DNA from 3 places in the Bradyrhizobium sp. SZCCHNR1098 genome. Region 1 is predicted to be linked to each of the others. Evidence: predicted binding sites of a transcription regulator. Region 1 holds the regulator's gene; each other region holds the start of a gene.
What was found. Region 1 encodes LexA, which represses DNA repair genes until DNA is damaged. Its sites were predicted from a motif close to TGTTCNNNNTGTGTTCNG; they were not measured.
Positions count from the first base shown of each region.

Region 2: uvrA (excinuclease ABC subunit UvrA) is a predicted target of LexA. The motif match lies at 6,082-6,099, and genes of this name have one in related genera.
Region 3: QX135_RS24095 (DNA recombination protein RmuC) is a predicted target of LexA. The motif match lies at 7,634-7,651, and genes of this name have one in related genera.

Region 1 covers NZ_JAUEXY010000007.1:131,013-141,373, reverse strand. Annotated here, with positions in the region: gene QX135_RS16835 (alpha/beta hydrolase) at 1-218, opposite strand, end outside; gene QX135_RS16830 (MBL fold metallo-hydrolase) at 231-1,163, opposite strand; gene QX135_RS16825 (LysR family transcriptional regulator) at 1,248-2,201, shown strand; gene QX135_RS16820 (alpha/beta hydrolase) at 2,210-3,019, shown strand; gene glp (gephyrin-like molybdotransferase Glp) at 3,151-4,374, shown strand; gene lexA (transcriptional repressor LexA) at 4,581-5,279, shown strand; gene QX135_RS16805 (hypothetical protein) at 5,538-5,978, shown strand; gene QX135_RS16800 (hypothetical protein) at 6,202-6,420, shown strand; gene QX135_RS16795 (ComEC/Rec2 family competence protein) at 6,375-8,666, opposite strand; gene QX135_RS16790 (hypothetical protein) at 8,806-9,018, shown strand; gene QX135_RS16785 (glutamine--tRNA ligase/YqeY domain fusion protein) at 9,040-10,361, opposite strand, start outside.
Region 2 covers NZ_JAUEXY010000007.1:245,385-255,745, reverse strand. Annotated here, with positions in the region: gene QX135_RS17390 (DUF2306 domain-containing protein) at 1-254, opposite strand, end outside; gene QX135_RS17385 (single-stranded DNA-binding protein) at 313-813, opposite strand; gene QX135_RS17380 (outer membrane protein) at 1,275-2,030, shown strand; gene QX135_RS17375 (outer membrane protein) at 2,223-2,978, shown strand; gene QX135_RS17370 (outer membrane protein) at 3,245-4,030, shown strand; gene QX135_RS17365 (outer membrane protein) at 4,243-4,971, shown strand; gene QX135_RS17360 (porin family protein) at 5,260-5,898, shown strand; gene uvrA (excinuclease ABC subunit UvrA) at 6,190-9,177, shown strand; gene QX135_RS17350 (hypothetical protein) at 9,363-9,692, opposite strand; gene QX135_RS17345 (hypothetical protein) at 9,928-10,245, opposite strand.
Region 3 covers NZ_JAUEXY010000012.1:81,448-91,808, reverse strand. Annotated here, with positions in the region: gene QX135_RS24130 (pyrimidine 5'-nucleotidase) at 1-519, shown strand, start outside; gene dapD (2,3,4,5-tetrahydropyridine-2,6-dicarboxylate N-succinyltransferase) at 775-1,620, shown strand; gene dapE (succinyl-diaminopimelate desuccinylase) at 1,680-2,834, shown strand; gene QX135_RS24115 (HAMP domain-containing methyl-accepting chemotaxis protein) at 2,841-4,898, opposite strand; gene truA (tRNA pseudouridine(38-40) synthase TruA) at 5,053-5,790, opposite strand; gene fmt (methionyl-tRNA formyltransferase) at 5,908-6,843, opposite strand; gene def (peptide deformylase) at 6,985-7,512, opposite strand; gene QX135_RS24095 (DNA recombination protein RmuC) at 7,682-8,914, shown strand; gene QX135_RS24090 (AmpG family muropeptide MFS transporter) at 8,958-10,343, shown strand.

The sequences.
Region 1 (10,361 bases):
AGGACATCCATGAAGGAGGCGCCACCAACCGCGACGTCGAACAGGCTGGCGGATGAAAAGGTGGCGCCGTGCATCATCACCAGCGTGCGCTCGGCCGAGAACCGTTGCACGTCATGCCGGCGCTTGTTGATGAGCTGAAGCTGGACGTCGGACACCGGGCCTTCGATCAGGCGGCGCTCGGAAACGATGCGCGAGGAGGACGTTGCGTTCTCGGTCATGGTCACCTCGGATCAGGCGAACTGCCACGCGAACCGGTCGTCGTCGCGGCTGATCCGCCCGGCCGAGGACTCGGCGAAGTGGGTCGTGAACACGAGGGAGCCGGTCTCGGCGGCGTGGTTCAGCGCCCATTGGCGTGAGCTCCGCGCCGCGTCCGGAAATTCGCAATAGACCGAGTTCCAATCCGGACGCGCGACCTGCAGCGGATGATGCATCACATCGCCCCAGAACAGCGCGCGCTCGCCGCGCGAGGTGAGACTGATGCAGGCGTGATCGATGCTGTGACCAGGGCTCGGCAGATAGCGGAAGCCATCCACGACCTCGCTGCCATCGACCGTGATCTCACGCGCGAGGCCGGCCTCGACGATCGGCAGCACGCTGTCTTCGTAGACCCCTGGCAGCGGCGGATGAAGCATGCGACCGAGACCGGCCGCATCCCTGATCGCGGCATCCGAGCCGTCAGCGGCCGACAGTGCCGCCAGATAGGCGCGCTCGCGGCCTGAGAAAACGTACCGGGCGTTCGGAAACACCGGCGTCCAACGGCCATCGGCAAGCTGCGTATTCCACCCCACATGATCCGCGTGCAGATGCGTCATCAGGACGAGATCGACATCGCCAGGGGCGACGCCGGCCGCCCGCAGCCGGTCGAGAAACGGCTCGTTCAAGCGATGCAGAACTGCTGCGCCGGGCCGCTCCTTGTCATTGCCGGTGGCCGTGTCGATCAGGACCACCCGCTCCGGCGTCCGCACCAGCCAGCTATGGATGCTCAGGCGCAACGATCCCATGTGCGGATCGACCGATCCCGGCCCCACCTGGCCTCGTTCCCGAACGATGCTGTCTGCTTCTACGCCCGGAAACAAAAACTCTCCCTCGACCGCATCGAGGCCGATCTCGAAGATCCTCGTGATGGTGGCGTCTCCGACGCGATAGGTCGTGATGTCCTGCATGTCTGGCGGCCTCGATCCGAACGGTGGTCTTGTCTGGGCCGAGATCTAGGGCTAGGTCATACATTCCTCAAATCGATCCAGCTCATGCAGTCCATCGATCACTTCGATCTTCGCTCCTTCGACCTCAATCTGCTGGTCGCGTTCGACGCGCTCATGCAGGAGCGCAGCGTGACGCGCGCGGCCGCACGCCTCAAGGTGGGTCAGCCTGCGATGAGCCATACGCTGTCGACGCTTCGCGTGCTGCTGCAGGACGAGCTGTTCGTCCGCGTCGGCGCCGTCATGCAGCCGACGCCAAAGGCTGCGGTGCTCGCCGGGCCGGTTCGGGCGGCGCTGGGGCAGATGCAGGCAGCGCTGCATGCCGCACCGGAGTTCGACCCGGCGACCGAGCAGCGCACCATCCGCCTGGGATTTTCAAGTGAGGTCGAGCTGCTGCTGATCCCCGAGCTCACCGCGGTGCTCCGTCGAACGGCGCCCGGCGTGCGGCTTCTCAGCCGGCCGACCGAGCGTAACGAAGTGCATCGCCTGCTCGACGACGGAGCCTTGGATGTCGCGGTCGGCTGCTTCGACGCCGTCGCACAGCGGCACAGATCCCAGCTCCTGTTCGAGCAGGCGCTGAGCTGCGTCTACAATCCAAAGCGCATCGCGATGAAAACGCCGATCAGCCTCGCCGACTATCTGTCGCTTCCGCACGCGCTGGTGACGCTGACCAACAGCCTGCAGGGCTGTCTGGAGGCGGCGCTGGATGAGATCGGGACCGAGCTCAACGTGGTCTCGGCCTCCTCGGAATTCCTCAGCGTGCTGGCGACGGTCGCCGCATCACCGGTGATCACGACGATACCGACCAGGATGGCAAAGCTCTACGGGCCGCGATTTGGGCTGACGCTCTGTCCCGCGCCGTTGAAGCTGCGGCTGCCGGCCGTCTCGATGGTCTGGCCGCTGCAGCTCGATCGTGATGCAGCATCGGTCTGGCTGCGGAACATGGTGGCGGATATCCTGCACACGACCGAGCGCGCCGCCTGTCGCGCAGCTGCGGGATAGCATTCAAAATGAACTCTCTGCATCACGTCTGCTCCGGCCGCGCGCGGCTCGCCGCCGAGGTTGCCGGCCAGGGAGACCCTGTCGTCTTCCTGCACGCCGCAGTGTTCGACCGCTCCATGTGGCGCGCGCAGATCGAGGGCGTCGCGGCAACGCATATGGCGATCGCCTATGACCGGCGCGGATTTGGTGAGACGGTCGCCTATGAGGAAGCTCATTCTCCGGTCGAGGACCTGCTCGCCGTCGTCGACGCGTTCGCGCCGGGGCGGCCGGCGACGCTGATTGCCTGCTCGCAAGGAGGCCGCATCGCGCTCGACTTCGCGCTTCGCCATCCGTCACGTATGGCATCGCTGGTGCTGATCGCACCTTCGATCAGCGGCGCGCCGGAGCCGGTCTATCCACCGGAGATCAAGGCGCTAACGGCGTCGTTGGCCGCTGCCGAGGCCGCACAGGATTGGGATCGGGTCAGCGCTATCAAGGCGCATCTGTGGGTCGACGGTCCCTTGCAGCGCGAGGGACGCATCTCCGGCGAGCCACGCGAGACGTTCCTGAAGAAGAACGCCGCCGCACTCCGCGCGCCGCCAACCGGCGCGACTCTCGATATGGCACCAGCCTTCCCGCGCCTCGCGGAGATCGTCGCGCCATCGCTCGTCATCTGGGGGGACTTGGACTTTCCTCACATCCAGCAGCGAAGCAGGCTGCTCGCCGCAACAATGCCGAACGGGTCAGGACATGAGCTGGCCGGAACGGCGCACCTGCCGAGCCTGGAACGTCCGCAGGAGGTCACGCGGTTGATTGCAGACTTTCTCGCGCGATCGTGAGGCAGCGGCCCGGACGCGGCCCACATCAGACGATCAGAAGGCAGGAAGCGGCCTGAGCCCTTGGCCGAGCCGTGCGCGTTCGGTTAGAAGGCGACTCATTCGATCTGCCGTCTCCGTCCGAAGGAACTCTCATGGCCCTGATGCCGGTGTCCGATGCGTTGTCCGCCGTGCTCGCCGGCGCCGAGCCGCTGGCCGAGGAGCTGGCCGAGGAGCTGGTGACGCTGGACGAGGCCCATCACCGCATCCTGGCCCGCGACCTCGCGGCGCTGCGGACGCAGCCGCCCGAGGCGATGTCGGCGATGGACGGCTACGCCGTACGCGCGGCGGACGCAGCCCAGGCCAAGGTGCGGCTGAGGGTGATCGGCGAGGTCGCGGCGGGGCGGCCGTTCGATCGCGTGGTCGGACCCGGCGAGGCGGCGCGCATCTTCACTGGTGGCGTTGTCCCTGAGGGCGCCGACGCGGTGGTGATCCAGGAGGACACGATCGCCGAAGATGGCCACGTCGTCATCACCGAGGCCGCGATCAAGGGCCGGCACATTCGGCCCGCGGGCGTCGACTTCCACCAGGGCATGGTGCTGCTGAAGGCGGGCCGCCGGCTCAGCGACCGCGACCTGTCGCTGGCGGCCAGCATGAATCATCCGGCACTGCCGGTGCGGTGCCGGCCGAAGGTGGCGCTGCTCGCCACCGGCGACGAGCTCGTGATGCCGGGCTCGACGCCCGGCCCGGGCCAGATCGTCTATTCCAACGGCTACGCCCTGCGGGCGCTGGTGCGCAGCGAGGGCGCGACACCGATCGATCTCGGCATCGCCGCGGATACGATGGAGGCCACGGTCGCCGGGATCCGGCGGGCGCGCGAGGCCAAGGCCGACATCCTGATCACGACCGGCGGCGCCTCGGTCGGCGATCACGACCTCGTCAAGCAGGCGCTCGAAGCCGAGGGCATCGAGATGGCGTTCTGGAAGATCGCGATGCGGCCGGGCAAGCCGATGATGCACGGACGGCTCGGCGACATGAGGGTGATCGGACTGCCCGGCAATCCGGTGTCGTCCTATGTCTGCGCCATCCTGTTCCTGGTGCCGCTGATTCGGCGGCTGCTCGGCCGTGACGAAGCTCGCATGCCACGCGAGACCGCCCTGCTCGGCCGCGAGCTCGGGGCGAACGATTCGCGCGAGGACTATCTGCGGGCGCAGCTCGAAGAGCGCGCCGACGGCACCCTGATCGCAACGCCGGTGACGCAGCAGGATTCGTCGCTGCTCGGCAATCTCGCGCTCTCGCAGGCGCTGGTGATCCGGCGGGCGTATGCGCCGAAGGCCGCCGCCGGCAGCCCGTGCGAGATCCTGCGCCTGCCGAGCTAGGCCGTTTCCCCCGGCAAAGCCCGGTCCGTTCACTACAATTTAAGGATTGCGGAACACACATCGAACATATAGTGTCCGTTCATGATTTGTTTTTAGTATGTTGCGGGCGACGCGATGATGGTCCGACTCCAAGGCGCTCTCAGCCGGTTTGTGCTCAAGGCGCAGCTCCTGGACTCGGACGACAACAAACTGGGGACCAGGTCGAGATGCTGACGCGCAAACAGTACGAACTTCTGCGGTTCATCAACGAGCGGCTCAAGGAAGCCGGCGTGCCGCCGTCCTTCGACGAGATGAAGGATGCGCTCGATCTGCGCTCGAAGTCCGGCATTCATCGCCTGATCACGGCGCTCGAGGAGCGCGGCTTTATCCGCCGGCTGCCCAACCGCGCCCGCGCGATCGAGGTGATCAAGCTGCCCGAGCTGTCACAGGCTGCCAACAACCGCCGCGGCTTCACCCCATCGGTGATCGAGGGCAATCTCGGCAAGGTGCGCACCAGCACTCCCGCGCTGGACGATGGCGAGCGCCCCGTCGCGGTGCCGGTGATGGGCCGCATCGCCGCCGGTACCCCGATCGAGGCGCTACAGACGCGCAGCCACACCATCAGCGTGCCCGCCGACATGCTCGGCAACGGCGATCACTATGCGCTCGAGGTGCGCGGCGACTCCATGGTCGATGCCGGCATCCTCGACGGCGACATGGCGCTGATCCAGCGCAACGAGACCGCCGACACCGGCGACATCGTGGTAGCGCTGATCGACGATGAGGAAGCGACGTTGAAGCGCTTCCGCCGCCGCGGCGCATCGATCGCGCTGGAGCCGGCCAACACCGCCTACGAGGTGCGCATCCTGCCGCCCAACCGGGTGAAGATCCAAGGCAAGCTGGTCGGGCTGTATCGCAAGTACTGATCGCGGACGCGATCGGTCGATCGGCGGCGAGCGCACGCGCTTCTCCGCCGATCGAAATTGGTCACGCGCGAATGCACCTCAGGATGTGCAGCGCGGCATGCTCAAACGCTTGTGATCGCCCGCGGGCGCACGCGGTGCAGATCAGCGCAGAATTGCCGTGAAGCGCGCGCTAACATCTCCTCGATGTCCACTCTGATAGAGGCCTGCGCCTGTCCGGGGGGAGCGTGGGTCGGCTATCTCTCAACGAGGAGCGATCCGATGTGTGACTACAGCCTCCATGCGGTTGCGTCCCGTCCCGCCAAGGTCGGCGAGACGTTGATCTCGACGACGTTTCGCGGCACCGCCACCCGCGGCTTCGCCCTCGAGAGCGAGCCGACCGTCGCAGTCTGCATGCTGCCCGGCACCGAGTTGGCATTTGTCGAGGACGTCCGCTACGACAGCCGCTGGCTCTGGACCCGGACGATCCGCGAGCGCGTCGCGAAGTTCAACAGCATCGAGACGCACATCCCCGATCGCCATCACGACGCGATCGAATTCGCCGACGGCCGCCACGTGCTGGTGACCCAGCTCTGCGAGGGCCAGCGCGTCACCGTGCTACAATTGCCGGTCAGCAAGCAGCCGGCCGAACGCCGCCCGGGCATGGCGGAGGACGTTCCGGCTTCGCAGGCCACACCGATTCGCCGCATCAGCATCACCTGAGCGCCTGCGCGTCCGCATTTCTCTCGGTCATGAGCGAGCTTTCGGCCGGGGGAGATTTGGTTTCTGCAAGCGCAAGGTCCTTTCGGGCGAACCTCACGCTCCGGCATCGCATCGAATAGGAACGACATCCCTCGGCCGGCATTGTGTGCCGGGGGAGCTTGCCGCCGCGGTCAACAAGATCGATTGGAACAAGGCCGACCGGATCACCGAGCCCGGCCGCTACATGCTTCCGTTCGGATGGCTAACGGTCACGGTTGATGACATCGCCGTCTGGCAACGATATCCGGGCGCTGCGTTCACGCTGGTCGAAGGTCCCTCGCTGTTCGATGGACCCGACGACACCGAGTATCATCTCAGCACGTTGTATCATCTCAGCACGTTCGAGCTGTCCGGCGCTCAATCCTGCTCGCCCTGCTCCGTCTCCGGCGGCGTCGCGTCCTGAAGCCGCGACACCGGCGCACGCGGCGTCAGCGTCGTGTCGAACTCGCCGGCCTCGGCGGGCGCCGGCCACCACGGGCGGTCGGTGCCGCCGGCGCGCACCGGCGTGACGGAGAAGCCGGTGCCCCGCTGCACCAGCATCAAGGCGCCCTGCTGCTGCAGGCGCTGGCGATCGATGACGGCCGCCGCGCAGGATGACGGCGCGGCGCGCGCGGTGACGATCAGCGCGGCACGGGCGCAATCATCGTCGAGCGCCTCGGCGCGCAGGGTCAAGGCGGCGAATCGGCCGTCGACCATCGCGACCACGCAGCCCGCCTCGTCGCAGGAGACGCCATCGGCGAGCGATGAATCCGCCGGCAGCCGGGCATCGGCGTCGGCCGCGAGCCACTCCTTGGTGGCGAACACGTCCTTGCCGGTGCGCATCACATGCAGACGTCCGTCACGGCCGCGCACCGCCACCGCGCGCCCGTCGCCGGCGATCAGGACGTCGGGCAGAGGCGTCGTGGCGGCCCACGCGGTGGCCACCGCGAGCCCGACGGCGCCCGACCAGCGCAGCGGTGTGCGCAGCAGGCCGATCAGGATGACGCCGAGGCTGGCCAGGATCAGCGGACCGATGCCGAAGCCCGGGATGCGCCCGACCGCGCCGGGCAGCGCCGCCACCCAGCGCGTCACCGCGATCATCCAGTCGATGCCGAGGCCCATCAGCGTCCACCAGGGACCGTCGAGCCCGAACGGCGCCGCCAGCAGGCCGAGCAGTCCGGCGGGCATCACCAGCACCGAAACCACCGGCATCGCCGCGAGATTGGCGAGCACGCCATAGGGCGTGACGCGATGGAAGTGGAACGCGGCATAGGGCGTGGTCGCAAGCCCCGCGATCAGCGAGGCCAGCAGCAGCATCGCAAGCTCGCGGCCGCCCCACAGCGCGATGCGCTGCGTCGTGGAGCTGTCCGGCGTCGCAAACAGTTTGGGCAGGCCGAACTGCACCAGCGCGACCAGACCGAGCGTCGCCGCGAACGACATCTGGAAGCTCGGATGCACCAGCGCTTCGGGTGCCGCGATCAGCACGATCATCGCCGCGACCGCGAGCGTGCGGAAGGTGACGGCGCGGCGATCGACCATGACCGCGATCAGCACCACGGCCGTCATGAAGAACGATCTCTGCGTCGCGACCTCCGCGCCCGACAGCAGCAGGTAGAACGCCGCCGCGACCAGCGCCGCCGCGGCCGCCCACTTCTTGATCGGATGGCTGATGGTGAGGCCGGGGATCAGCGCAAGCAGCGCGCGCACGGCGAAGAACACGACGCCGGCGACGACGGCCATGTGATAGCCTGAGATCGACAGCACGTGGCCGAGGCCGGAGACGAACATCGCATCGTTGACATCGGGCGTGATGGCGTCGCGCCGGCCGGTCAGCAGCGCGGTGGCGATGGCGCGCTCATCGCCCGTCAGGCGGGCACGGATGCGTGCGTCGATCGCATCGCGCAGACCCTGCATGGCCGCCGCATAGCCCAGGCCGAAGCCGGCGGCCTGCGGCGGCGTCGCCGTCGTGATCGCGCCCATCACGAAACCGGAGGCGCCGATGCCCTGGAAGAACATGTCGCGCGCGAAGTCGTAGGATCCCGGCCGCACCGGGGCCATCGGCGGCAGCAGCCGCGCCTTGAGCTGCACGAAGCTGCCGACCTCGGGCGCCGTGCCCTTGCGCACCGCGAGCCGCACGCGCGCGATCGTGGCGGCGTTGCGCGGGCTCTCCATCGCGGCGACGCGCAGCACGATCCGATCGCTGCGCTCGCGGACGTCGCGCGCCTCGACGAAGCCGGACAGCGCCACCGAATACAACGGCCGCGCCAGCACCGGATGTGCGACACGCGCGGTCTTGATGGTCGCCGCGGCAAAGCCGCACGCTGCAGCTGCGATCATCACGGCAACCGGAAACATCCGATGCCGCCGCATCATGATGGCGACGATGCAGAGCAGCGCCGCGGTGGTGGCGGCGATCCAGAGCACCGGCTCGTGATCGGCGGTGAAGTACAGCGCGATGCCGGCCCCGAACGCCACCGGCACCCAGGGCAGCAGCCGGCCCGCCCCGGCCTCCTCGACCGCCCAGCTCTTCAGGCGGGCGGCGAATGCCGACGACGCGCCGGACCCGATCGCGGGCCAGCCGCCGGCCAGCGCGCCGCGCGGCGGCCAGACATCGGCCATCGCGCCCGCGATCCCGCGACGCCCTCCCGGCGGCCTGACCGGCTCCGCCATTGCCCACACCACCCGTTACTTCACGGGCATGGAGGCTAGCGAAACCACGGGGAATCCGACTAGCGGAACGGAACGAGAATCCAATCCCGGTGCCGGGAACGTCATTGGAACTTTCGGCACCGCACGGGCTTATGCGGGTATGGACCACCATGACAATGACGATCCCTTTGCCGACCTCGCGCTCGACACGGCGATCCACCTGCGCTGGACGTTGCGGGACATCAAGGCCCACCGGCTCACGCTCTCCCCCGTCGCCGACGATGATCTCTCGCTCCTCGCGGAGCGCGGCCTGGTCGAGGTCAGCGATGGCGTGCCAACGCTGACCGAGGCCGGCCTCGCAGCGATCAATTGAGCTGCGGCTGCGGTCCCCATCTCATCCCTTCGCGACCTCCTTCGCAAAGGTGTCGCGCAGGCCGATGGTGCGGTTGAACACGAGCTTGTCGGGCATCGAATCCGGATCGCGGACGAAGTAGCCCTGGCGCTCGAACTGCATCGGTGCGTCCGAATTGCTCTCGGCGATCGCCGGCTCGATGCGGGCGTCGATCAGGACCTCGAGTGAGTTGGGATTGAGATCGGCGGTGAAGTCGGCCGCATTGGGGCTCGGATTGGCGAACAGCTGGTTGTAGAGGCGGATCTCGGCGGTCAGCGACTGCGCAGCGGGCAGCCAGTGCATCGTCGCCTTGACCTTGCGTCCATCCGGCGCGTTGCCGCCCTTGGTCGCGGGATCATAGGTGCAACGCAGCTCGACGATCTCGCCGGCGTCGTTCTTGATGACGTCGCGGCACTTGATGAAATAGGCGTAGCGCAGCCGCACCTCGTTGCCCGGCGACAGCCGGAAGAACTTCTTCGGCGGGTTCTCCATGAAGTCGTCCTGCTCGATATAGAGCTCGCGGCCGAAGGCGATCCTGCGCGTGCCGGCTGCGGGATCGTCGGGGTGGTTGATCGCCTCGAGCTCCTCGACCTGGCCTTCCGGATAATTCTCGATCACCACCTTCAGCGGCCGCAGCACGGCCATCCGACGCAGCGCCGTGCGGTTCAGCTCCTCACGAATGCAGAATTCGAGCATGCCGACGTCGACGATGCTGTTGGCCTTGGCGATGCCGATGCGCTTGATGAACTCGCGCACCGCAGCCGGCGGCACGCCGCGCCGCTTCAGGCCGGCGATGGTCGGCATGCGTGGATCGTTCCAGCCTGAGACATGGCCGTCCTGCACCAGCCGCGTCAGCACGCGCTTCGACAGCAGCGTGTAGGTCAGGTTGAGCCGCGCGAACTCGTACTGGTGCGGATGCGACGGCACCGGCAGCTTGTCCAGGAACCAATCGTAGAGCGGCCGGTGGTCCTCGAACTCGAGCGTGCAGATCGAGTGCGTCACGCCCTCGATCGCGTCCGACTGCCCGTGGGCGTAGTCGTAGCTCGGATAGATCTTCCAGGCGTCGCCGGTGCGCGGGTGATGGGCGTGCATGATCCGGTACAGCACGGGGTCGCGCAGGTTGATGTTGCCGGCGGCCATGTCGATCTTGGCGCGCAGCACGCGCGCGCCGTTCGGGAATTCGCCGGCCTTCATGCGCCGGAACAGGTCGAGATTCTCCTCGACCGTGCGGTCGCGGAACGGGCTGTTCTTGCCGGGCTCGGTGAGCGTGCCGCGCGACAGGCGGATCTCCTCCTGCGACTGGTCGTCGACATAGGCGAGCCCGG
Region 2 (10,361 bases), 110 kb from region 1:
GGCAGCACGGCCAACGTGTAGAGCGACAGCAGGTGGATCGGGCTCCATGGCCCGACCAGCCGGATGGTGTGGATCCAGAACGAGCTGGCTGCAACGGCCGCCATGAGCGCGACCCAGACCCAGCCGATCGTTCGATGCGGCAAGGTCCCCTTCGGGGCCGCGAACTGGACGAGTCCCAGCGCAAACGCCGTCATCGCGGCGACGGCGTGCAGCAGGACGGCGGGTTCAGCGGCGAGCAGCGGTGCGAAGCTCATGCAACACCCCCGTGGTCAGACGGCAGCGGCCTGAACGTCGTGCGGCCGCCCCTGCGCCTCAGAACGGAATGTCGTCGTCCATGTCGCTGTTGCGTCCGCCACCACCGGCCGAAGCGACCGCGCGGCGCGGAGGCGCCATCGACGGACCGCTGCTGCCGAAATCGCCGCCACCCATGTCATCGGAGAAGCTGCCGCCACCGCCGCCGCCCCGGCCATCGAGCATCGTCAAGGTCGAGTTGAAGCCCTGCAGAACGACCTCGGTCGAGTACTTCTCGACACCGCTCTGGTCGGTCCATTTGCGGGTCTGCAGCGCGCCCTCGATGTAAACTTTGGCGCCCTTCTTCAGATACTGCTCGGCGACCTTGCAAAGACCCTCGTTGAAGATCACCACGCGGTGCCACTCGGTCTTTTCCTTGCGCTCGCCGGTCGCCTTGTCGCGCCACGTTTCCGACGTCGCAATGCTCAGATTGGCGATCGGCCGCCCATCCTGCGTACGCCGGATCTCGGGGTCCTTGCCGAGATTGCCGACCAGAATCACCTTGTTCACACTACCCGCCATCACCACTCTCCCGCGGTTCTCGATCATCGGACCGGCCGTCCACACCGGCCTCACGGCGTCCGGTGGCTAACCCTTCCTCTCGCGGCGGACCCTATACGGTTGCCGCGCGGTCCACCCGCCCTGTCCATTGCTTATCCACATATAGCAGGCGGAAGGCCATTGTTCCAGTTTTGTTCGTGCGCATATGTCCACAACCGTGCGTCGAGTTCCGCGGAACTCGACGGAACCGCAAGTGCTCGCAAATGGAACCCGGAAAAAGTTCCCTATTCACGAAAAAGGGATTAACTTTCATCAAGTTAGCTCGCCGCACTTCCTCCTCGGCTGTGGCTTTTGGGAGACGGTATCCAGGGTTGAATAGCGTATATTTCCGGACGGATTGGGGCCGCAAGCGTGGTCGCACCAACTTCACAGAAGTGCGTCTCCGGGGACCAATTGGAGACGCCCAACGCGGGAGACTTGGGATGAAAAGAATTTTTCTCGGAGCTGTCAGCTTAATGGTTTTGGGGGCGCTGACGCCGGCGGGAGCCGCCGATCTCGCCGCCCGCCCGTACACGAAGGCCCCGGTGGTGGCGCCGGCGCCACTTCCGACCTGGGCCGGTTTCTATCTCGGTCTGCAGGGCGGCGGCGGCTGGGGCCGAAGCAAAGAGACCTTCTTCGGAGCGCCCAATACGGCGATCTTTGCCGGCACTCAGAACTATAACACCAGCGGCGGCTTCATCGGCGGTGTGGTCGGCTACAACTGGCAGGTCGACAACATCGTGTTCGGTCTCGAGGGCGACTATCACTGGGCCGACATCAACGGCCGGTCGGGCGTCATCAACGCCGGTCTCGGCGATACCTACTTCACCAGGCTGCGCGGCTTTGGCGACATCAAGGGCCGCCTCGGCTGGGCTGCGGGTCCGGCGCTGTTCTTTGTCAGCGGCGGCGCTGCCGTCGGCGATCTCCAACACCGCTACGACGCAGCGCTCAATGGCGGCGCGGCGAATAGCTTCGCTCAGAACAACTGGCGCTGGGGTTGGACGATCGGTGCCGGCGCCGAGTACATGTTCGCGCCGAACTGGTCGGCCAAGGTCGAATACAACTATCTCGACTTCGGCAAGAGCTCGATTCAGTACAGCGCGGTTCCGACCAATCGCTCCGAGTGGAGCGACACCGTGCACACCGTCAAGGCCGGCGTCTCCTATCACTTCAGCGGCCCGATCGTGTCGCGCTACTGATTGCACGCGCAAATCGAATGTGTCGAAAGGCCGGCTTCGCGCCGGCCTTTTTTGTGTGCCAGAACCGGTACTTGCTGAGCCGTTGTGTCATTTGGGTGACGGATTTTTACGACGGAAGGGGCTATCAAGGTCCGGCGGGTGGGCGTTGGTGAGAGTGTGCGTGCGGGCGTCGGACTTGGTTTGGGGAATGCGATGAGAAGGCTGTTGCTGGGGGCGACAACTTCGCTGGCGCTGGGGATTGCGCCGGCCATCGCTGCCGACTTGCCCGCGCGCACCTTCACCAAAGCGCCTGCGATGATCACGACGATCTATGATTGGAGTGGCTTCTATATCGGCCTGAATGCCGGTGGCGCATCGGCCCGCACCTGCTGGACCAACAAGGTCAGCTTCGCCGGTGTGGCCGCAACCAACGCGGAAGGCTGCCATGATGCGACCGGCGCGCTGGCTGGCGGCCAGATCGGCTATCGCTGGCAGGCTGGCGGCTGGGTGTTCGGCGTCGAAGGCCAGGGAAACTGGGCCAACCTCAAGGGCAGCAACACCAGCCAGTTCGTCCCGCCCGTGACCAACCAGACCAAGATCAATGGGATCGGCTTGCTCACCGGCCAGATCGGCTATTCCTGGAACAACGTGCTCTGGTACGTGAAGGGCGGCGCCGCGGTTGCGGGTGAGAAGTACAACGGCCTGTCCACGGCAACTGGCGGTGTGCTCGACCAGTCCAGCGCCACGCGCTGGGGTGCGGCTGTCGGCACCGGCGTCGAGGTCGGCTTCGCCAAGAACTGGTCGGTCGCAGCCGAATACGAGCACCTGTTCATGGGCAACCGCACCCTGGGCTTCTCGGGCGTACCCGGTGGAGCCGCGGGCCGGACCGATGCGGTCGGCCAGGACGTCGACATGGCGACGGTCCGCGTGAACTATCGCTGGGGCGGCCCCGTCGTATCCAAGCACTGACTTTTCCAAGCGCTGACCCTCGAGGACTGGCAGTCGAGGGTCTGACGCGCCAAGCGCTCACTCGCGCCTCGGGACAGCTCTGCGATCTGCACGACCGGTCGCGATCTTTACCAGCGCTTAAGTACGTTCGGCACATCCCGCCACGCGCCTGCTCCCGATCACGAGTTTAGAAAGCAGTCTCTCCTACAATCAGCAACAGGCCACCTTCGCGTGGGCCCGGATCGGAGGGATCCGGAGCGTGGTGTATTGGGACTGGGGAGAGACGAATGCAGAAGACGACCTTGATCTTGACCGCAAGCGCCGCGGCGCTGGGGCTGGCGCCGGCCTCAGCGGCCGACTTCGCGACGCGCCCTTACAGCAAGGCGCCGCCGCCGGCCTATGTCACGCCGCTGCCGAACTGGGCCGGATTCTACCTCGGCGTCAATGGCGGCGCCGACTGGAGCCACAATTGCTGGACGCTCAATCGCGTCGGCGGCGTGCCGGTCGTGCCGACCCAGTCCGAAGGCTGCCACAACGCCTCGAGCGGCCTCATCGGCGGCCAGGTCGGCTATCGCTGGCAGGCGGCGAGCTGGGTGTTCGGCGTCGAGGCCCAGGGCAACTGGACCGACCTGAAGTCGTCCAATGCGAGCACGGCGGCGCTGGCTGCGGGCATCACCAACAACACCAAGACCGATGCGATCGGCCTGTTCACCGGCCAGGTCGGCTACGCCTGGGGCAACGTGCTCTGGTACGTGAAGGGCGGCGCCGCCGTCACCCACAACAAATACACTGGCACGGCGAATGCGGCTGCGCCCTTCCCGGTCGGCACGCTGCTGGATTCGGCCAGTGAGACCCGCTGGGGCGGCACCGTCGGCACGGGCGTCGAGTTCGGCTTCGCGCCGAACTGGTCGGTCGCCGTCGAGTACGACCACCTGTTCATGGGCTCGCGCGACATCAGCTTCCCGGCCACCGCAACCGTGCTGTCGCGCGTCGATACCATCAAGCAGGACATCGACATGGCGACCGTCCGGGTGAACTATCGATTCGGGGCGCCGATGGGCACGCGCTACTGAAAAAAGCCGCCGCTCGCACGCATTCGGAAAGGCCGGCCCTCGCGCCGGCCTTTTTCGTGTCAACAGCCCGGCAGCGTCGCGGCGTTTTTGTGCTAAATATATGATTTATAACGCTTTTTCGTTTCTGTGGCGGGCGCGTTACAGCCTCGCCGGGATGCCCTGTGTATGACTTGCCCATCGCTTGTCATTCCAACCTCCCGGGGGAGAATTTGATGAAGAAGTTGTTTGTGATCACGACGGCGCTCGTCGGCATCGCAACGGCCACGTCCGCTTCGGCGGCCGACATGGCGGCACGTCCCTATACGAAGGCGCCGCCGATGATGGTCGCCATCAACGACTGGGGCGGCTTCTACCTTGGCATCAACGGCGGCTATGGCACGAGCCGCAATTGCTGGACGCTCGTGAATGGCCCAGCCGAGGGCTGCCATAACGCCACCGGCGGCACGATCGGCGGTCAGTTCGGCTATCGCTGGCAGATGGGCTCGGTCGTGTTCGGCCTCGAGGCGCAGGGCAACTGGGCCGACCTCACCGGCAACAACGTCAGCCCGGTGTTCGCGCCCGATCGCAACCGCACCAAGCTCAGCGCCTTCGGCCTGTTCACCGGCCAGATCGGCTATTCCTTCGACAATGTCCTGCTCTACGCCAAGGGCGGCGCGGCCGTCACCGACACCAAGTACGAGATCTTTTCCGGCGTGATCAACACCGTGCTGGCCACCACGACCGTGCACAAGTGGGGCGCGTCCGTCGGCGCTGGCGTCGAATACGCCTTCTCGCCGGGCTGGTCGGTCGGCTTCGAGTATGACCACCTGTTCATGGGCAACACGAACGTCCCGTTCCGTGGCGCGGTCTTCACCCAGACCGACACCATCAAGCAGGACGTCGACCTGTTCACGGCGCGCCTGAACTACCGCTTCGGCGGCCCGGTTGTCGCCAAATACTGATCGATCCGTTCGACAATCGAAAGTTCCAAAGGCCGGCGTAAGCCGGCCTTTTTGTTGCTCAGGAGCCGCCTTTGCCGCCCTGCAACACTCGGAACCAAGTAATTGAGTAACTTAGGCTTTCTGGAGCCGCCCGTAAAAACGCGGTTTGGCCGCGAGTGTGTCTTCGGGGTGACGGCAATCCGCACGGAACCGGGCTATAGGAACCGCGTCAACTTGAACGGGTGAGTCTGTTTCGTGCGTAAAGCTTTCGGTGCGATGCGGACTGCTAGGAATAAACTGGAGACTGGAATGAAGAAGATCCTGCTCGCGACCGTGGCTTTGGCCGCCCTGGCCGCTCCCGCTGCCGCCGCAGACCTCGCTGCGCGCCCGACCTACACCAAGGCGCCGGTTGCCGCGCCTGTGCTGACCTGGACCGGTTTCTACATCGGTGCCATGGGCGGCTACGCCACCGTTGAAGACAATGGTCCGGATGGCGGCCTCGCCGGCGGCACCATCGGCTACAACTGGCAGCAGGGCGCCATCGTGTTCGGTCTCGAAGCTGATGCGGCCTGGGCCAGCATCAAGAGCGGCGACGGCGTGATCCCCGGCTTCCTGGGCACGTTCAACACCAAGATCCAGGACACCGGCAGCGTTCGTGGCCGCATTGGTTATGCCTTCGGCCCGACCCTGGTGTACGCCACCGGCGGTTACGCTTGGGCTGAGAACAAGCTGACCAACACCTTCCTTGGCACTTCGGTCTCGGACACGAAGTTCCACAGCGGCTGGACGGTTGGCGCTGGCCTCGAATACATGTTCGCGCCGCAGTGGTCGCTGAAGGGCGAATACCTTTACAAGAGCCTCGGCAGCGAGAACTACTTCGCCAACAATATCGCTTCGGGCACTCTGAACCTGCACTCCGTCCAGGTCGGCGTGAACTACCACTTCTAAGAACGTCGCCCTCCGGGCCAACGCACAAGGCCTCCGCTCGACGAGAGCGGAGGTCTTTTCTTTTGGGCTCTCGACTCTTTGGGCTCTCGACGCGGCCGACGGAACCGGTCCGCCTCCTGCCATTCGCTGCCATTCCCTGAGCGCATTGTTGATGATTCGCTGACGGCACTGGAAATCCATTCCCGTTCTTCCTACGTTCCGACGATACCTTTTCCCTCTGGCGTCCGATGGCCGGCTTCCGGCGAACGCGCCTGCAACGATGGCGCGACTCTGCGCCGTGGGACGATCGTCATGGATGAAGTGCTCAAGGCCAAGCAGCGCGCGCAAGCCAACCAGTCGAGCCTGCGGGCGATCACGATCCGCGGCGCCCGCGAGCACAACCTCAAGAACATCGACGTCGAGATCCCGCGCGACAGGCTCGTGGTCTTCACCGGCCTGTCCGGTTCCGGCAAGTCCTCGCTCGCCTTCGATACGATCTATGCCGAGGGCCAGCGCCGCTACGTCGAATCGCTGTCGGCCTATGCCCGCCAGTTCCTGGAGATGATGCAGAAGCCTGATGTCGACCAGATCGACGGCCTGTCGCCGGCGATCTCGATCGAGCAGAAGACGACATCGAAGAACCCGCGCTCCACCGTCGGCACGGTCACCGAGATCCACGACTACATGCGGCTGCTCTGGGCGCGCGTCGGCGTGCCCTACTCCCCGGCCACGGGCCTGCCGATCGAAAGCCAGACCGTGTCGCAGATGGTCGACCGCGTGCTGGCGCTGCCCGAGGGCACCCGCCTCTATCTGCTGGCCCCGGTCGTGCGCGGACGCAAGGGCGAGTACAAGAAGGAGCTGGCAGAATATCTCAAGAAGGGCTTTCAGCGCGTCAAGATCGACGGCACCTTCCACGAGCTCGCCGAGGTGCCCACGCTCGACAAGAAGTTCCCGCACGACATCGACGTCGTCGTCGACCGCATCGTGGTGCGCCCCGACATCGGCCAGCGCCTGGCGGAAAGCTTCGAGACCGCGCTGAAGCTCGCGGAGGGGCTGGCGGTGATCGAATATGCCGACGCGCCGGCCGCAGCCGACGACAAGAAGTCCGACAAGAAGACCGCAAAAATCCATGACAAGAGCGGGCCCGAGCGCATCCTGTTCTCGGAGAAGTTCGCCTGCCCAGTCTCCGGTTTCACCATTCCCGAGATCGAGCCGCGGCTGTTCTCGTTCAACAATCCCTACGGCGCCTGCCCGGAATGCGGCGGCCTCGGTGTCGAGCAGCACGTCGATGCTGATCTCGTCATCCCCGACAAGGACGTCACCCTGCGCAAGGGCGCGATCGCGCCCTGGGCCAAGTCGTCCTCGCCCTATTACCTGCAGACGCTGACAGCGCTCGGCAAGTTCTACAAGTTCACGCTCGACACCAAGTGGAAGGACCTGCCGAAGAAGACGCAGAACGCGCTGCTGCACGGCTCCGGCGACGACGAGATCAAGTTCACCTATGAGGACGGCGTCCGCGCCTACGACACCAAGAAGCCGTTCGAGGGCGTCATCACCAATATCGAGCGCCGCTTCCGCGAGACCGAGAGCGAATGGGCGCGCGAGGAGCTCGGCAAGTACTTCAACGACGTGCCCTGCGCCGGCTGCAACGGCTTCCGGCTGAAGCCCGAGGCGCTGTGCGTCAAGGTCGCCGGCAAGCACATCGGCGAGATCTCCGAGCTCAGCGTCAGGGCTGCCGGCGAATGGTTCGCCGAGGTGCCGAAGCAGCTCAACGCGCAGCAGACCGAGATCGCCACCCGCATCCTCAAGGAGATCCGCGACCGCCTGACCTTCCTGCTCGACGTCGGCTTGAACTATCTGACCCTGGCGCGCTCCTCCGGCACCTTGTCGGGCGGCGAGAGCCAGCGCATCCGCCTGGCGTCGCAGATCGGCTCGGGGCTGACCGGCGTGCTCTACGTGCTCGACGAGCCGTCGATCGGCCTGCACCAGCGCGACAACGCCCGCCTGCTCGACACGCTGAAGCGGCTGCGCGACCTCGGCAACACCGTGATCGTGGTCGAGCATGACGAGGATGCCATTCGCCTCGCCGACTACGTGCTCGACATCGGCCCCGGCGCCGGCACCCATGGCGGCAACATCGTCGCCGAGGGCACGCCGGCCGAGATCATGCGCAATCCGGCGTCGCTGACCGGCAAATATCTCACCGGCGAGCTCGAGGTCGAGGTGCCCGAGCGGCGGCCGCCGAACCATCGCCGCACCATCAAGGTCGTCAACGCCCGCGGCAATAACTTAAAGAACGTCTCGGCCGAGATCCCGCTCGGCCTGTTCACGGCGATCACCGGCGTCTCCGGCGGCGGCAAGTCGACCTTGCTGGTCGACACACTCTACAAGGCGATCGCGCGCAAGCTCAACGGCGCCAACGAGGCCGCCGCGCCGCACGACCGCATCGAGGGCCTGGAGCACATCGACAAGATCATCGACATCGACCAGTCGCCGATCGGCCGCACCCCGCGCTCCAACCCCGCGACCTATACCGGCGCATTCACCCCGATCCGCGAATGGTTCGCCGGCCTGCCGGAATCGAAGGCGCGCGGCTATGAGCCCGGCCGCTTCTCCTTCAACGTCAAGGGCGGCCGCTGCGAGGCCTGCCAGGGCGACGGCGTTATCAAGATCGAGATGCACTTTTTGCCCGACGTCTACGTCACCTGCGACGTCTGCAAGGGCAAGCGCTACAACCGCGAGACGCTCGACGTGCTGTTCAAGGGCAAGTCGATCGCCGACGTGCTCGACATGACCGTCGAGGAAGCCGCCGAATTCTTCAAGGCGGTGCCGCGCGTGCGCGACACCTTCGAGACGCTGCGCCGCGTCGGCCTCGACTACATCCACGTCGGCCAGCAGGCCACCACGCTGTCCGGCGGCGAGGCCCAGCGCGTCAAGCTCGCCAAGGAGCTGTCCAAGCGCGCCACCGGCCGCACGCTCTACATCCTGGACGAGCCGACCACCGGCCTGCACTTCCACGACGTCAAGAAGCTGCTGGAGGTGCTGCACGAGCTGGTCGCGCAGGGCAATTCGGTGGTGGTGATCGAGCACAATCTCGAGGTTATCAAGACCGCCGACTGGGTCATCGATCTCGGCCCCGAAGGCGGCGACGGCGGCGGCGAGATCGTCGCCTGGGGCCCGCCGGAGGACATCGTCAAGGCGCCGCGCAGCTACACCGGGCAGTTCCTCAAGCCGGTGCTGGAGAAGTCAGCCAAGCCGAAGAAGCGCAGCCGCGGCGCAGCCAGCGAGGCGGCGGAGTAGTTGCCCTCAATTCCCTTTTATCGATCGTCGTTGCGAGCGAAGCGAAGCAATCCAGGGCCGCGTACGCGATTCTGGATTGCATCGCGCTCCTCGCAATGACGCATGTGGTCGATACCGGTTCATCACAGCAAAGCCCGCCACTCTCTACAGAGCGGCGGGCTCGATGTTTCCACAACGAACTCAGATTACCACTGGCGATAATATCCGCTGCGCGTGCCGTTGTTGTTGCCGCCCGGGCCGACGTCGCCCTGGGTCGAGCTCGGTGTCGGATGGTTGGTGCCGTTGTAGCCGGTGCCCCAGCCAGGGCCGTCATACGGGCCCGGCGCGACCGCGACGTAGCCTTCCTCATAGACCGGCCCCGGCGCCCAGGCGAAGGAATCGCGGTAGGCGTAGGTGCTGGTGACCTGGCCACCATAGCCGTAGCCGCCCGGGCCGTATTCGCCGGCCGAGGCCGCAGCGGTGCCGGCCACGAGCGTGACGGCGGTCAGCGCGGCGAATCCAAACGTGCGCGTCATGAACTTGCTCCTTCGTTCCTAATTCTCGGAGAACAAACGATATCGATCCATCCAAGGTTCCGCCGGTCCCCACAACAATCGTGCGACACAACGCGACGCTCACCTTCGCGCGACCTCGTGATCCAATGGCTTCGTGACATCGCCGACACGCGCAGCGAACCCGTCCGACACGACAAACCCGCCGCTCTTGTCGAGCGGCGGGTTTGATCGCCTAACGTCTAACGCGAGATGGCGGCTACCACTGCCGGTAGACACCGGTCAGCGTGCCGTTGTTGTTGCCGGACGGACCGACATCGCCCTGGGTCGAGCCAGGGGTCGGATGGTTGGTGCCGTTGTAGCCGTGGCCCCAGGTCGTTGTGCCCCAGGTCACCGGACCGCGCGCGTAGGCCGGCGCCGGCGCGGCGTCATACAGCGGCTCGGACTCGTTGCCCTGTGTCGGCGGCACCCAGGCCATCGAGTCGCCGTAGCGGGCATAGCCCTGCGCGGATGCGGCGGCGGTGCCGAGCACCAGCGTGGCGGCGGCCAGCGCGGCCATCTTGAGCGTGCGTTGCATGTGTCTCTCCTTGCTTCTGTGCGGGGTCAACGACCGCACAGCGCCAGGCGTTCCTGCAGCGCCCACTCACAAAAATCGTGACGAAAGGTTGATCGGCCGCCGCATCAAGACCCCCC
Region 3 (10,361 bases), on a different contig from region 1:
TACTACCGCCGCTACGGCACGACGATGCGCGGGATGATGACCGAGCACGGCGTGCACGCCGACGACTTCCTCGCCTACGTGCACAAGATCGACCACTCGCCGCTGGAGCCGAATCCGGCGATGGGCGCGGCGATCGAGAAGCTGCCCGGACGCAAGCTGATCCTGACCAACGGCTCGGTCGACCATGTCGATGCCGTGCTGGCGCGGCTCGACATTGCCGGGCATTTCCATGGCGTGTTCGACATCATCGCGGCCGAGCTGACGCCGAAGCCGGCGCGCGAGACCTACGACAAATTCCTCAAGCTGCATGCCGTCGATCCGACACGGGCGGCGATGTTCGAGGACCTTTCCCGCAACCTCGTGGTGCCGCACGACCTCGGCATGACCACGGTGCTCGTGGTGCCGGACGGCACCAAGGAGGTGGTGCGCGAGGACTGGGAGCTGGCGGGTCGCGACGACCCGCATGTCGATCATGTCACGGACGATCTGACCGGATTCTTGCAGCGGCTGGCGGGGTGAAACCCGCCACGCATTGAGCTGTCATTCCGGGGCGATGCGATGCATCGAACCCGGAATCTCGAGATTCCGGGTCTGGTCCTTCGGACCATCCTGGAATGACGGAGCACGATAAGCCGCGCCTCCCGCGCGGACGGCCCCCGCCACCGATGCGTCCTTGACTCTCCGGGTCCAAATCCCGAAAAAGCCGCCCTGCCCACCATGCTCGTACACGGCCGTCCCCGGCTTTCTGCCCAGGGACCAAGCGAGGATCGACCGATGTCACTGTCCGCCCTGGAATCCACCATCAACAGCGCCTTCGATGCCCGTGACGGCGTCTCGACCACGACCAAGGGCGAGGTCCGCGACGCCGTGGAGAGCGCGCTGGAGCTGCTCGACAAGGGCGAGGCGCGGGTCGCCGAGCGCGGCACTGACGGCAAGTGGAGCGTCAACCAGTGGCTGAAGAAGGCCGTGCTGCTGTCGTTCCGCCTCAACGACATGAGCGTGATCCCAGGCGGCCCCGGCCAGGCGTCGTGGTGGGACAAGGTGCCGTCGAAGTTCGAAGGCTGGGGCGAGAACCGTTTTCGCGATGCCGGCTTCCGCGCCGTGCCCGGCGCGATCGTGCGCCGCTCGGCCTACATCGCCAAGAACGTCGTGCTGATGCCGTCCTTCGTCAATCTCGGCGCCTATGTCGACGAAGCCACCATGGTCGACACCTGGTCGACGGTCGGCTCCTGCGCCCAGATCGGCAAGCGCGTGCACATCTCCGGCGGCGTCGGCATCGGCGGCGTGCTGGAGCCGCTGCAGGCCGGTCCTGTGATCATCGAGGATGACTGCTTCATCGGCGCGCGATCGGAGGTTGCCGAGGGCGTGGTCGTGCGCAAGGGTGCGGTGCTGTCGATGGGCGTGTTCCTGGGCGCGTCGACCAAGATCGTCGACCGCGAGACCGGCGAGGTGTTCGTCGGCGAGGTGCCGGAATACGCCGTCGTTGTGCCGGGCGCACTGCCGGGCAAGCCGATGAAGAACGGCCAGATCGGCCCGTCCACCGCCTGCGCCGTCATCGTCAAGCGGGTCGACGAGCGCACCCGCTCCAAGACCTCGATCAACGAGCTCTTGCGCGACTGATCGTCCGCGCTCGGGCGGCCGCACTAGCCGCCGCCCGAACGCCCATGTTAAGCGAGGGCATGACCGATGCCCTCGCCATCACCCGCGACCTGATCCGCTGTCCCTCAGTGACCCCCGCCGATGCCGGGGCACTCGACGTGCTCGAGGCCCTGCTGAAACAGGCCGGCTTCACGACCCATCGCGTGACCTTCTCGGAAGCAGGCGCCGCCGATATCGACAACCTCTACGCCCGCATCGGCACCGAGGGGCCGCACATCACCTTCGCCGGCCACACCGACGTGGTGCCGCCCGGCGATGAAGCGGCGTGGAGCCTTGGCGCGTTCTCCGGCGAGGTGAAGGACGGCTACATCTATGGCCGCGGCGCCGTCGACATGAAGGGCGGCATCGCCTGCAGCATTGCGGCCGTGCTCGACTATCTACGCGATCACGGCGGACAGCCAAAAGGCTCGATCTCGTTCCTGATCACTGGCGACGAAGAGGACGTCTCGGTCAACGGCACCATCAAGCTGTTGCAGTGGGCGGCCGAGCGCGGCGAGCGGTTCGACCATTGCGTGCTCGGCGAACCGTCCAATCAAGAGGTCATGGGCGACTGCATCAAGATCGGCCGCCGCGGCTCGCAGTCCGGCACCCTGATCGTCGAGGGCAAGCAGGGCCACGTCGCCTATCCGCACCGTGCCTCCAACCCGGTGCCGGACATCTCGCGCCTGATCGTCGCACTGTCGGACGAGCCGCTCGATCATGGCAGCGCGCAGTTCCAGCCGTCGAATCTCGAATTCACCACCGTCGATGTCGGCAACACCGCAACCAACGTCATCCCGGGCCTGGCGCGGGCGAAATTCAACATCCGCTACAATGACTGCCATACGCAGGAGACGCTGCGCGCGCTGGTGGAAGAGCGGCTCGCCAAAGCCTGTGGCAACCGCATCCGCGCCCACATCGACTGGCTGCCGTCGAACTCCAACGTGTTCCTGACCAAGCCCGGACCGTTCACCGAGCTCGCCGTCGCCGCGATCGAGAGCGTGACGGGGCGCAAGCCGGAGCTCTCCACCACCGGCGGCACCTCGGACGCGCGCTTCATATCGAGCTACTGCCCGGTAATCGAGTTCGGCCTGGTCGGCCAGACCATGCACCAGATCGACGAGCGCGCCTCGGTCGCCGACATCGCGACCTTGACGAAGATCTATCGCGGCATTCTCGAAAGATATTTCGCCTGATCCTGATCAGGCGGCCTTCACCTCCGCCAGGAACTGATCGACCTCGCGACGCAGGTCGGTGGCCTGGCCGGCAAGGCTCGCCGCGGAGTCGAGCAGCGAGCGCGCCGATCCGCGGGTGTCCGCGGCGGCCGCGCTGACCAGCGCGATCGACGACGAGACGTCGTTGGTGCCGCTCGCGGTCTGCTGCACACTGCGGGCGATCTCCCGGGTCGTGGCGCTCTGCTCGGCCACCGCGCTCGCCACCGCACCGGTGACGCCGCTGATGGTGTTGACGACGGCGGCGATCTTCTCGATCGCGGCCACCGTGCTGCCGGTCTCGTTCTGGATCGTGGCGATCTGGCTTTCGATCTCTTCCGTAGCCTTGCTGGTCTGCGAAGCAAGGCTCTTCACCTCTGACGCGACCACGGCAAACCCCTTGCCCGCCTCGCCCGCACGCGCGGATTCGATCGTGGCGTTGAGCGCGAGCAGATTGGTCTGCGAGGCGATGGCGCGGATCAGTTGCACGACGTCGCCGATGCGGGTGGCGCTGCCGGCGAGCGTACGCACCTTGTCGGTGGTGTCGAGCGCCTGGCTGGTCGCGTTGGAGGATTCCGACGCGGCTTCCGCGATCTGCCGGGTGATCTCCTTCATCGACGCGTCCAGCTCTTCGGAGGCAGCCGCCACCGTGTTGACGCCGGAGGTCGCCTGCGCCGCCGCATCGGCCACCGCGGTGGCACGGGACGCGGTGGTGCTGGCCGAGCCGTCGAGCGTCTCGGCCGATTGCTTCAGGCCGCTCGCGGCATCGCTCAGCCGGCCGCACAGCGTGTCGATGATCTCGCCGAAGCGGCGCGTGAGCGCCTCGATCTTCTGCCGGCGGGCGTCGCGCCGGGCCTCGGCATCGGCGCCCTGCAGCGACAGCCGGTCGGCCTCCGCCGACTTCTCCTGCAGAACGCCGATGGCGTTGGCGAGCGTGCCGATTTCGTCGGTCCGATCGCCATATCCGATCTCGACGCTGCGCTCGCCACCGGCGATCCGACGGATCATTTCGGTCAGATTCGACAGCGGCTTGATCACGCGGGCATTGAACCAGACCGTCCCCAGTGCGGCGGCCGCGACGTTGACCAGCAACAGGACCAGCGCCAGGCCAAAACGGGTCTGCGACTCGGCGATCGCGACCTCGCTCTGGCTCAGCGCCTCGGCGAGGGCTGCATCGCGCAGCGGCAGGATCGTATCGAGGATCGGGAATACGGACCGCAGGAACTGGTCGGGATCGAGCTCGAGCACCTTGCCCCGGTTCGGCGCCACCTGCGACGAATAGAACTCGCCACCGCGGGCCCAATAGCCATTCTCGACCTCGGTCAGGGCCGCGAAGATCGGCTTCTGGTTGATCTCGGCGGCAGCGAGCTTGGCCGTCGTCCAGATGCGCTCGATGCGTCCCTTGAACGTCGCAAGCGCCTCGGCCGGTTCACCCGCCATCGGCTGCTTGGTCGCGATCATGCGAACGAACGTCGTCGTGGCGCGACCGGCCCAGTCGCGCAAATCCCAGCCGATCACGGCAAGACGCGCGGCCTGGCCTACCGCGGGATTGGCCGCATTGATCCGGCGCACGATCACGTCGACATGACTGCCGGTCGTTTCCTGGATCGTGAACATCTGCGGCACGTAATCGCGGACGATGGCCTCGGGCCGGGCCGCCTTTGCCAGAGCGACGGCGTCGAGCGCGGATCCTCGCATGACACGCAGTTTCTGCTGGATCGACTCCAGCGCGGCCGTATCTTCGCTCAGTTGCGCCAGGTTTCGCGCCTTGGCGAACGCATCATCGGAGCCTTGAAGTATCTTCTGCAGCGAGGCCAGCTCATCGGCCGTCGCCGGATTCGGCGATGCCAGCCGCGGATTGACCATGGCGCGCTCGAGGTTCAGCTTTTCCGGCAGCCGCAACATGGCGGCCAGCAGCTGCGTATCACGGCCTGCCGTCCCCGCGGCCTGCAGCGAGGTCAGCTGCTGCCAGGCGAACAACATGGTTGCGAGCAGGCCGATGACGGCCCCGAGCAGCAAAGAGAGCAGGAAGACTTGACGAATGCGCACGATCGACCTCGCTGGACAGCAGCCTGAGGTCCGGATAGCAGCGAGGGCTTCAATTTGGAGTTAATGAATCCTGTCCCTTACTCCCGAAACGACTACTCATTAGGACAATCATTGGCAGCTAATAGCGATTCGCGGGTTCCACTGCAGAACAATCTCAATAGTCGACTTTCACGAGATAGAGGCCTTCCGGCGGCGCGACGACGCCACAGGCGGCGCGATTGCGCGCGGCGAGCGCGGCAGCGAGATCATCGGCGCTCCAGCGGCCCTGCCCGACCCACACCAGCGAGCCAACCATCGAGCGCACCTGGCTGTGCAGATAGGAGCGTGCGGAGGTGAGAATGGTGACCGCATCGCCGTCCCTGACGACGTCGAGCCGATCGAGCGTCTTCTCCGGCGATTTTGCCTGACATTCCGTGTCGCGGAAAGTCGTGAAATCATGCTTGCCGATCAGCCGCTGGGCCGCCGCGTGCATCGCGTCCGAGTCGAGCCGCTGCGGCACGCGCCAGACGCGGCCGACCTCGAGCGCGAGATTGGAGCGGCGGTTGACGATGCGATAGCGATAGTGCCGCCTGCGGGCGGAGAAGCGTGCTTCGAAGGTGTCGGGAACGATCTCGGCGTCGAGCACCGCGATCGGGTTGGGCCGCAGATGCGCGTTGAGCGCGTCGCGCAATTTGTCGGGCCGGAATTCTTTCTCAACGTCGCAATGCGCGACCTGACCGGTGGCGTGGACGCCGGCATCGGTGCGCCCCGAGCCATGCACCCGGGTCGGCACGCCACAGGTCGCCTGCACCGCCGCTTCGAGCGCGCCCTGCACCGACGGCAAGGTCGCCTGCAGTTGCCAGCCGCAGTACGGCGCGCCGTCATATTCGATGGTGAGCTTGTAGCGGGGCATCTGACCCGATCGAGTTTTGCCGTCATTGCCGGGCTCGACCCGGCAATCCATCCCTGGACGAAGCTTGTTCTTGAGATGGATGCGCGGGTCAAGCCCGCGCATGACGAGATGAGGTGGTCAGCCGAAACGCAGGCCCGGCGCGATACGGGTGCCGCGCAGGAAATCCGCGGCCTTCATGGGACCCTTGCCGGCGCGCTGTAGCTCGGTGACGCGGATGGCGCCGTCGGCGCAGGCGATGGTGAGCTGCTCGTCAAGAACGGCGCCCGGCTCGCCCCCGCCGTCGGCAAGCGCGCAGCGCAGGATCTTCAAGCGGACCGCTTCGCCATCAAGCGTGAACTCACTCCAGGCGCCAGGAAATGGCGACAGGCCGTGGATGTGCCGCAGCACCGCGTGGGCCGGCTTCGTCCAGTCGATCCGCGCCTCGGCCTTCTCGATCTTGGCGGCGTAGGTGACGCCTTCCTCTGCCTGCTTCGTCAGCGTCAGCCCGCCGCGCTCCAGCGCCGCCATCGCGCGCACCATGAGATCGGCGCCGATCCGCGACAGGCGGTCGTGCAGATCGGACGCCGTCATCGCGTCGGTGATCGCAAGGCGCTCGGCCATCGCGACATCGCCGGTGTCGAGCCCGACATCCATCTTCATCACCATGACGCCGGACTCGGCATCACCCGCCATGATCGCGCGGTTGATAGGCGCGGCACCGCGCCAGCGCGGCAGCAGGGAAGCGTGGAGATTGTAGCAGCCGAGCTTGGGCGCATCGAGAATGGCTTGAGGAAGGATCATGCCGTAGGCGACGACCACGGCCGCATCGGCCTGATGAGCCTGAAACTCGGCCAAGGCCTCCTCGGTCTTCAGCGTCTTCGGCGTGAACACGGCAATGCCGAGCCGGCGCGCCTCGGTCTCGACCGGCGTCGGCTGCAGCGCGAGGCCGCGGCGGCCGCCGGGTTTCGGCGCGCGCGTATAGACCGCCGCGATCTCGTGGCCGTGGCCGGCGAGTTCGAGCAGGGTCGGCACGGCGAAATCCGGCGTGCCCATGAAGATCAGGCGAAGCGGCATCTGGTGGAAGATCCTGCATTGCCGAATCCTCCGCGTCATGGCCGGGCTTGTCCCGGCCATCCACGTCGAGCTGCCTGTAACGCGCGGCGAGACGTGGATGCCCGGGTCAAGCCCGGGCATGACGGAGGAGAGAGTTGATCGTTACTCGCTGGCGCGCTTGGCGGCCTTGGTGAACTTCTTCATCACGCGGTCGCGCTTCAGCTTCGACAGATAGTCGATGAACAGCACGCCGTTGAGATGATCGATCTCATGCTGGATGCAGGTGGCGTAGAGCCCCTCGGCATCCTCCTCGCGGACCACCCCGTCGAGATCGGTGAAGCGCACGCGAACGCGTGCCGGCCGCTCGACCTCCTCGTAATATTCTGGGATCGACAGGCAGCCTTCCTCGTAGACCGACAGCTCGTCCGACTTGGCGATGATCTCGGGATTGATGAAGACGCGCGGCTCGCGCTTGCCCTCCCCGTTGGCATCGGGCTTGGCCAGATCCATGGTGATGACGCGCAGCGGCTGCGCGACCTGGATCGCTGCGAGCCCGATGCCCGGCGCGTCGTACATGGTCTGGAACATGTCGTCGACCAGCTGCCGGATCTCCAGCGTGACCTTCTCGACCGGCTTGGACACCAGCCGCAACTGCCGGTCCGGCAGGATGATGATTTCTCTTAGGGACATGGCGCGCGATTTAAGCCGCGGAACCGGCGCGGTCAATGTGATGGCTCGCGGTTAAGACTTAACTAACCATGAATTTCAACGTTTCGTTAACCATGATTCTTAACGTGCCCTTAACCATAATTGTTCTCTCTTCGTTCGCGAGCTTGCGCGAATCGGATAGACGGGGGTGATGACCGTCAGCCAATCCCTCAATCCTGTCGTCGTCATCATCGGCGACCTGCCCATCAGGGCGAGCGATGCGCTGATCGGATTCGGCGTACTGGTGCTGCTGCTGCTCGTGATCATCGCGGCCGCCGTGGCCCGCTCCGGACGGCGCGGCGCGGAGCTCGCCGCCCAGCAGGCGATGCGGGCTGACGAGATCGAACAACGGTTCGGCGAGATGATCCGCGTCCAGAGCGAGGCCTCCGGCCGGGTCGACGCGATGGCCCAGTTGCTCGCCGGCCGTCAGGTGGACCTGGCCCGCAGCGTGAACGAACGGCTCGATGCGGTCACCCACCGCGTCGGACAGTCGATGGAGCAGAGTACGCGCCACACAATGGATAGTCTGCGCGTGCTGCACGAGCGCCTCGGCATCATCGACAACGCCCACCGTGATCTCAGCGAGCTGACGACGCAAGTGACGACCTTGCGCGACGTCCTCGCCAACAAACAGTCGCGCGGCGCCTTCGGCCAGGCGCGCATGGAGGCGATCGTCCAGGACGGGCTTCCGAAGGGCAGCTACGCGTTTCAGCACACGCTCGCCAGCGGCAAGCGGCCCGACTGCGTCGTGTTCCTGCCCGATTCGCGACCGCTGTGCATCGACGCCAAGTTTCCGCTGGAAGCCGTGACCGCACTGCACGACGCCGTGACCGAGGAGGAGAAGCGCGCCGCGGCGCAGCGGCTGCGCACCGACGTGCTCCGCCACGTCAATGACATTGCCGAGAAGTACCTCGTGGTCGGCGAGACGCAGGACACGGCGCTGATGTTCGTGCCGTCGGAATCGGTCTATGCCGAGATCCATGACGGCTTCGATGACGTGATCCAGCGAGCCTATCGCGCGCGCGTCGTGCTGGTGTCGCCATCGCTGCTGATGCTCGCGATCCAGGTCATGCAGCAGATCATGAAGGATGCGCGCATCCGCGACGCCGCCGACCAGATCCGCAACGAGGTGATCCATCTCGGCGACGATCTCGGCCGCCTGCGCGAGCGCGTGCTCAAACTGCAGAAGCATTTCGGCGATGTCGGCGAGGACATCCGCCAGATCCTCATTTCCGCCGACAAGATCGAGAAGCGCGCCGCCCGCATCGAGGAGCTCGATTTCAGCAAGCAGGATTCGCCGGTGGACTCACCACGCATCGCGCCGGTTACCGGCACGACGCCGGATCTGTTTCCGCTGGCGGGACGCGTGCAGGTGGGGGAGTGATGGTGGCGTCGCGAAGGCCGTTCAAATCTGCTACCACCCGCCCATGACCGCACCTGACGCCGCTTCCGAGATCCCTGCTGCCGCTCCAAAGCCCGGCGCTGCCAAACCCGCCCCCACCTGGCGCGAGAGCATGGCCGTCTACTTGCAGCCGCGCGTGCTCGTGGTGCTGTTCCTCGGCTTCTCGTCGGGACTGCCGCTGGCGTTGTCCGGCTCGACGCTTCAGATCTGGATGCGTGAGCTCGGCGTCGATCTCGGCACGATCGGGCTGTTCGCCCTCGTCGGAACGCCTTACACGCTGAAATTCCTCTGGGCGCCGCTGGTGGACGCGCTGCACGTGCCGCTGCTCACGCGCGCGTTTGGACGGCGGCGCGGCTGGCTGGTGTTCGCACAGCTGCTCTTGATCGGCGCCATCCTGCTGCTGGCGCTCACCGATCCGGCACATGCGCCGTTCATGGTGGCGCTGGCCGCGCTGCTGGTCGCCGCGATGTCGGCGACCCAGGACATCGTGGTCGATGCCTTCCGCGTCGAGAGCCTGCCGGAGAGCGAGCAGGCCGCGGGCATGGCGGCGTATGTCGCCGCCTATCGCATCGGCATGCTGGTCTCGACCGCCGGCGCACTGGTGGTGGTCAGTGCGTTCGAGAACTCGGGGCTGACGCGTCCGTCGTCCTGGATGTGGGGCTATGTTGCGATGGCCGGACTGGTGCTGATCGGCACGATCACGGCCCTCGCGGCGACCGAGCCGGCTCAGTCGCAGCAGGCGGAGGCCGCGATGGGTGCGGACACCGCGCTCACCCGCGTGATGCATGCGGCTGCCGGAGCCTTCGTCGAGTTCCTCGGCCGACGTGATGCGCTCACGGCGCTCGCCTTCGTCGTGCTGTTCAAGTTCACCGACGCCTTCTCCGGCACGATGACCGCGCCGTTCGTGATCGATCTCGGCTTCAGCAAGGTCGACTACGCCGCGATTGTGAAAGGCGTGGGCCTCGCCGCGACGCTCGCCGGCGGCTTTGCCGGCGGCTTCGTCGCGCGACGCTATTCGCTCGCGACGAGTCTCTGGATCGGCGGCATGGTGCAGGCGCTGGCGAACCTCTCGTTCTCCTGGCTTGCGATCGTCGGAGTCAATCAATGGGCACTGGCGCTGGCGATCTCGGCGGAAAACTTCACCAGCGCGGTCGGCACCGTGATCTTCGTCGCCTATCTCTCCGCGCTGTGTCAGAACCCGCTGCACACCGCCACCCAATATGCACTGCTGACCGCGCTCGCCGCGGTCGGGCGCACCTATTTGTCGTCAGGCGCCGGCTACGTGGCGAAGGCGACCGGCTGGCCGCTGTTCTTCGTGATCTGCGTGCTGGTCGCGATCCCGAGCCTCGTGCTGCTCGCCTGGCTGCAGCGGCGCGGACATTTCGACCAGTTGGGGCCAGTGAAGGTGTAGCTGCCGCCTCACATTCAA